3 regions of the Xanthomonas prunicola genome follow, and region 3 is predicted to be linked to each of the others. Evidence: predicted binding sites of a transcription regulator. Region 3 holds the regulator's gene; each other region holds the start of a gene.

Region 1 (2,265 bases), 2.5 Mb from region 3:
TCCTGCAGCGTTACCTTCGAATCCGAATCCAGCCAGCGACGCTTGACGATGTCGCGCGAACGCGTATCCAGACCGGCCATCCCTTCGCGCAGCAACTGCAGCTGGTTGTCTTCGCTGTCGTGACGCTCGTAGGCCTGCGACGGATCTTCCTCGTTGGCCACCAGGTAGCTGACCGGCGACGGCGGGCCGTGATCGTCGTCTTCGTCCGACGACGCATCGAAACCGATATCGCGACCGGACAGACGCGATTCCATCTCCATCACTTCACGCTCGGAGACGTTCAAGTCCTTGGCGACCGCAGTCACTTCCGACGCATTGAGCCAGCCCAGGCGGGTCTTTGACTTGCGCAGGTTGAAGAACAGCTTGCGCTGCGCCTTGGTCGTGGCGACCTTGACGATGCGCCAGTTCTTCAGAATGAACTCGTGCATTTCGGCACGGATCCAGTGCACTGCGAAGCTGACCAGGCGCACGCCCATCTCAGGGTCGAAGCGCTTGACCGCCTTCATCAGGCCGATATTGCCTTCCTGGATCAGGTCGCCCAGCGGCAGGCCGTAGCCGTTGTAGCCGCGGGCCACATGCACCACGAAGCGCAGGTGGGAATGGACCAATTCACGCGCTGCGTCCAGGTCCAGCTCGTCGCGGAAGCGGCGGGCCAGATCCTGTTCCTCATCGACCGACAGCACCGGAATCTGGTGCACGGCACCGATGTAGGCGTCCAGCGAACCGAGCGCACTGGGAATCGGGAGATTGTTTGCCACAAGGGCAGTCGAGGTAGTCTGGTTCATAGGCACCATCTTAGCAGTCGAGCTATTGGACTGCCGGGTATAGAAAGAGTTCCCAGAATTCTATTTATAGAACGTTAGAGCTTTTGAAGACATTGGTGTTCTACAGCCCGGCATTCAAAATTCGATCCTTACATTACCACCAGCCCCGCTGTAAACCGTGACAATTTGGTTGCGAAACGGGCTGCCGGCAGCGCTGTTCAGGCACTGGCGAGGGTGGTCTGCAGCGCACTGCGCGGCGGCAGCGACCAGTCGATTGGGCTGATCCCGCGTCGCTGCAAATGCGCGTTGGTCTTGGAGAAATGCTGGCAGCCCAGGAAGCCGCGGTGCGCCGACAACGGCGAGGGATGCGGCGCCTTGAACACGCGGTGGCGCGCCTGGTCGATGACCTTGCCCTTGGACTGCGCGTAACTGCCCCAGAGCAGGAACACCAGCCCTTCGCGCTCGCGGTTGAGGGTGTCCACCACATGATCAGTGAAGCCTTCCCAGCCCTTGTTCTGATGCGCGCCAGCGCGGCCCTGCTCCACCGTCAGCACGGCATTGAGCAGCAGCACACCCTGGCGCGCCCAGGGCATCAGGTAGCCGTGATCCGGCCGCGCGATACCCAGATCGTCCTGGATCTCTTTATAGATGTTGAGCAGCGACGGCGGCACCGGCACGCCGGGCAGCACCGAAAAGCACAGCCCATGCGCCTGGCCTTCGCCGTGATACGGATCCTGGCCCAGAATCACCACCTTGACCTGCTCGAACGGGGTGGCGTCGAAAGCGGCGAAGATCTGCGGGCCGGGCGGAAACACTCGCGCGCCGGCCGCCTTGCGTTGGCGCAGGAAGGCGGACAACTCCTGCATCTCCGGGCGTAGCAGCCAGTCGCCCACCTTTGCCTTCCACGACGGTTCCAGCTGGATACGTGCTTCCACTTCAGTCATAGCGTGACAGCCTGATCCTCCAAGCGCGCCAAGCGCAGCTGGAACAACACCTTGGTCACCAGCAGGCGCTCTTCGATCGGTTTTTGCACCAGATCATTGGCACCGGCGCGCAGCAATTCGGACTGATTCCGCGGGTTGGTATCGCCGGTCATCACCAACACCGGCAGGCGCCGCTTGCCATAGGCGAAATCGATGCGGATACGCTCGACCACGTCGCGGCCGTTGAGCTCGCCTTTCAGGGTGACGTCGGTCAGCACCACATCGATGCGGCGCTCGGTGCGGCCCAGCGATTCGGCGGTGAGCAGCGCGAAGGCATCCTCGGCGGTGAGCACATGCACCACCTTCAGGCTCTGCCGCTCGAGCATGCGCTTGGTCGCCTCGGCCACCACGCGGCTGTCTTCGATGTAGAGCACGGTTGCACCCACCACCGGCTCGGGCTGCACGTAGCCGCGGATGAATGTGGCCAGGGCTTCATGCCCCAACGCCTTGTCGAAATAATCGGTGACGTACTCGGTGAAGCGGCGCTCCACCAGATGCTGCTGCGCATCGCCGGACAC
Region 2 (2,265 bases), 1.3 Mb from region 3:
CCGCCGGTCAGCACGGCCATGTCTTCCAGCATCGCCTTGCGACGGTCGCCGAAGCCCGGTGCCTTGACGGCCACGACCTTGACGATGCCACGGATGGTGTTGACCACCAGGGTCGCCAGCGCTTCGCCTTCGACTTCTTCGGCGACGATCAGCAGCGGCTTGCCGGCCTTGGCCACGCCTTCCAGCACGGGCAGCAGGTCACGCACGTTGGAGATCTTCTTGTCGTGCAGCAGGATGAACGGGTCATCCAGGTCGGCCGACTGGCTCTGCTGGTTGTTGATGAAGTACGGGGAGAGATAGCCGCGATCGAACTGCATGCCCTCGACCACGTCCAGCTCGTTTTCCAGGCCCGAGCCTTCTTCAACGGTGATCACGCCTTCCTTGCCGACCTTCTGCATCGCTTCGGCAATGATGTTGCCGATCGATTCGTCCGAGTTGGCCGAGATGGTGCCGACCTGGGCAATTGCCTTGTCGTCGGTGGTGGGCTTGGAGATGTTCTTCAGCTCGATGACGGCGGCCTTGACGGCCTGGTCGATACCGCGCTTGAGGTCCATCGGGTTCATGCCGGCGGCCACAGCCTTGGCGCCTTCGCGGATCAGGGCCTGGGCCAGCACGGTGGCGGTGGTGGTGCCGTCGCCAGCGTTGTCGTTGGTCTTGGAAGCGACTTCCTTGACCATCTGCGCGCCCATGTTCTCGAACTTGTCAGCCAGTTCGATTTCCTTGGCGACGGAAACGCCGTCCTTGGTGATGGTCGGCGCGCCGAAGCTCTTCTCGAGCACGACGTTGCGGCCCTTCGGGCCCAGGGTGGCCTTGACGGCATTGGCGAGAACGTTGACGCCACGAACCATGCGGGTACGTGCGTCTTCACCGAAACGAATGTCTTTAGCAGCCATTTGTTGTAACTCCGGAAATGAGGAATAGGGAATGGGGAATCGGTAGATCAACAGCGTGAATCGGGGCGGGGTGGGATGGCGAAGGGCGCTAGCCGCTTTGCCCATTCCCGATTCCCCACTCCCGATTCCCGGCGCGCAGCGCCTGATCAGCCGATGACGGCCAGAATGTCGTCTTCGCGCAGCACCTTGTACTCGACGCCTTCGGACTTGTAGCTGCTGCCGGCGTACTGGCCGTAGATGACCTTGTCGCCGACCTTGACCACCGGCGCGCGCAGGCTGCCGTTGTCCAGGGGCTTGCCGGCGCCGATGGCGACGACTTCACCCTTGGTGGACTTTTCCTTGGCGGAGTCCGGGATCACGATGCCGCCGGCGGAAACTTCGTCGGCTTCGATCGGCTTGACTACAACGCGGTCGTGAAGCGGCTTGATGCTCATAGAGAAGACCCTCTTAAGTGATTGATTGGCCTGGAAATTATCGGCGATGTTAGCACTCGCATATGACGACTGCCAGCACAGCGCGCGGAAAAAACCCGACAGAGCGGGTGCGGGCCAGAGATTGTGCTGGGCGGGCGGGTTTCAAGGGCCGGGCGCAAACTTTTTTCGTCGGCCGGTCTCATTCGCAGGCCAGGCAGCGACAACAAAACCCAGCGAACCGTCATCGGGCGGGCGTGGGCGGCACGCATCAAAGGCCACGCGCGCGTCGTCGTTGGCGTCAGGCGACCACTGATCCGTTGGTGGCCGCCCCACCCGCCCCGCCATGCGGGCCGGGCGGCACTCGCTCTAAAAATGGAACCAGGTTCCATCCTTTGTCATGCGCAGACTCTACAGTCGGAACCGCATTCCCCGATCACAAGGAGCTGTCGATGAGGTTGCCGTCCCGTGTTGTGTCCCTGCGCTGCACCCTTCCCCTGGCCTGCGCGTTCGCGCTGAGCGCCACCTCCGCCAATGCGGCGGTCTTCATCAACGAACTGCACTACGATGACGCAGGCGCCTCCGGCGACAGCGGCGAAGGTGTGGAAGTGGTGGCTACCGCTGGCGAATCGCTGAGCGGCTACCGCGTCTATCTGTACAACGGCAGCACCCCGAGTGCGGCAGTGGTGTACGCCAACACGGCGGTGCCCGCTGGCACTGCGGTGAGCTGCGGCAGCCAGGTGCGTCTTGCCACGGTGAGCTACGCCAGCAACGGCATGCAAAACGGGCCCAACGACGGCGTGGCGCTGGTCGACCCCAACGGGCAGTTGGTGCAGTTCCTCAGTTACGAAGGCACCATCACCGGCAGCGGTGGCCCGGCGGCCGGCGTCACCAGCCAGAACCTGCCGGTCAGCGAGAACAACAGCAGCGCGGTCGGCAGTTCGCTGCAAGTCACCGGCACC
Region 3 (2,265 bases):
GCGTCCACCATCAGCGACTTGCCGGCGCCGGTTTCGCCCGATACCACGGTCATGCCCGGCCCGAATTCCAGTTCGGTGGCGCGGACGACGGCGAAATCCTTGATCGAGAGGTGTCTGAGCATAAGGTCGAGTGTGAACGCTTTGGGGAAGCTTAGGGTGGGAGGGCAGACAGGGAATCGGACGCTTGCCATCCCCGGGGCCAGACATTATCTATGCCCAGTCTCACCGGATGATCCCATGCGCGCGTCCCAGTCCCCAATGCTCGACCCCCGCGCCCGGCAGTTGCTGCGCACGCTGATCGCGCGCTACATCCGCGATGGCGAGCCGGTGGGCTCGAAAACCCTGGCCCAGCATGCCGGGCTGGATGTCAGTCCAGCCACCATTCGCAACATCCTGGCCGATCTGGAGGACGTGGGCCTGCTCAGCTCCCCGCATACCTCGGCCGGGCGCGTGCCTACCGCGCACGGCTACCGGGTGTTCGTCGATAGCCTGGTGCAGATGCAGCCGCCCGGCGAAGAGGAGGTGCGCCGGCTGCGTGCGGAGCTGGCCAGCGGCAATGGCACCCAGTCGCTGCTGGGCAGCGCCTCGCAGATGCTGTCGGCGATGAGCCATTTCGTCGGCGTGGTCAGCGCGCCGCGGCGCGAGCAGTTCGCGTTCCGGCATATCGACTTCGTGGCGCTGGATGCGCGCCGGGTGTTGGCGATTCTGGTGTTTGCCGACAACGAAGTGCAGAACCGGGTGATCGAGCCGCGCCGGGCCTACGAGCCGGCCGAGCTGGAGCGGGTGGCCAATTACCTCAATGCGCAATTTGCCGGGCGCGCGCTGTCGGACATCCGCGCCTCGCTGCTGCGCGAGCTGCGCATGGCCAAGAACGAGATGGAGCAGCTGCTGGCGCACAGCGTGGACCTGGCCAGCGAGGCGCTGGTGCCGGCCGATGCCGAGGACATGGTGATGGCCGGGCAGACCCGGCTGATGGGCGTGCAGGACCTGTCGGACCTGGACCGGCTGCGCGAGCTGTTCGAGGCCTTCGCCAGCAAGCGCGAGATCCTGCAGCTGCTCGAACGTACCATCCAGGCGCCGGGCGTGCGCATCTTCATCGGCGAAGAGACCGGCATGGTGTCGCTGGACGATGTCTCCCTGGTCACCGCGCCGTATGCCGCCAACGGGCAGGTGCTGGGCGTGCTGGGCGTGATCGGGCCCAAACGCATGGCCTACGACCGGGTGATTCCGCTGGTACAGACCGCCGCCCAGGTGCTGGGCGCGGCCATGGAACCGCCGGGCACGCGATAAGCGGCAGCGATCGATACGATCGTTTTGCTTGAAACGCGCGCGCGCGCCCACATACGGGGTGACGTTGGGGCGGGCGTTCCGCTTGCCCGGGAACTGCACATGAACCAAGACCACCCCGAATTCGACTCCGAAGACCTGTCCCAGAACCCACCCGAGACCGATCCGCTCAAGGCCGAGATCGAGTCGCTGCGCAGCGAGATCGCGCTGGTCAAGGCCGATGCCCTGCGCGAGCGGGCCGATCTGGAAAACCAGCGCAAGCGCATCGCCCGCGATGTCGAGAACGCGCGCAAGTTCGCCAACGAGAAGTTGCTGGGCGAGCTGCTGCCGGTGTTCGACAGCCTGGACGCCGGCCTGACCGCCGCCGGCACCGAGCCCAGCCCGCTGCGCGATGGCCTGGACATGACCTACAAGCAATTGCTCAAGGTCGCGGCCGACAATGGCCTGACCCTGCTCGACCCGGTCGGCCAGCCGTTCAACCCGGACCAGCACCAGGCGATCAGCCAGGGCGAGGCCGAGGGCATCGCCCCGGGCCACGTGGTGCAGGTGTTCCAGAAGGGCTACCTGCTCAACGAGCGCCTGCTGCGCCCGGCCCTGGTGGTCGTGGCCAAGCACGACTGAACCGTAGCGCCGGCTGAACTGCCAGGCGCAGGCATGAAACACAGATGTGCGCCGGTGGCTTGAACACCTGCGCACCACCCCCACATCTCAGCCAGACCCGGCGTCGCCGGACACAGCTAAAGAATCATCAGGAGCGTATCCATGGGCAAGATCATTGGTATTGACCTCGGCACCACGAACTCGTGCGTGTCGATCATGGACGGCGGCAAGGCCCGCGTCATCGAAAACTCCGAAGGCGATCGCACCACGCCGTCGATCGTCGCCTACACCAAGGACGGCGAAGTGCTGGTCGGCGCCTCGGCCAAGCGTCAGGCGGTGACCAACCCGAAGAACACCTTCTACGCGGTGAAGCGCCTG

The links. The regulator HrcA, encoded in region 3, represses chaperone genes, less so after heat shock. The targets are predictions, from matches to a motif close to TTNGCACTCNNNNNNNNNGAGTGCNAA.
Region 1: rpoH (RNA polymerase sigma factor RpoH) is a predicted target of HrcA. The motif match lies at 796-822, and genes of this name have one in related genera.
Region 2: M0D43_RS08635 (co-chaperone GroES) is a predicted target of HrcA. The motif match lies at 1,377-1,403, and genes of this name have one in related genera.

The regions. Positions count from the first base shown of each region.
Region 1 covers NZ_CP096142.1:3,246,121-3,248,385, reverse strand. Annotated here, with positions in the region: gene rpoH (RNA polymerase sigma factor RpoH) at 1-785, opposite strand, end outside; gene ung (uracil-DNA glycosylase) at 983-1,708, opposite strand; gene M0D43_RS13805 (response regulator) at 1,705-2,265, opposite strand, start outside.
Region 2 covers NZ_CP096142.1:2,021,788-2,024,052, forward strand. Annotated here, with positions in the region: gene groL (chaperonin GroEL) at 1-893, opposite strand, end outside; gene M0D43_RS08635 (co-chaperone GroES) at 1,040-1,327, opposite strand; gene M0D43_RS08640 (endonuclease) at 1,756-2,265, shown strand, end outside.
Region 3 covers NZ_CP096142.1:716,491-718,755, reverse strand. Annotated here, with positions in the region: gene recN (DNA repair protein RecN) at 1-122, opposite strand, end outside; gene hrcA (heat-inducible transcriptional repressor HrcA) at 259-1,290, shown strand; gene grpE (nucleotide exchange factor GrpE) at 1,390-1,908, shown strand; gene dnaK (molecular chaperone DnaK) at 2,050-2,265, shown strand, end outside.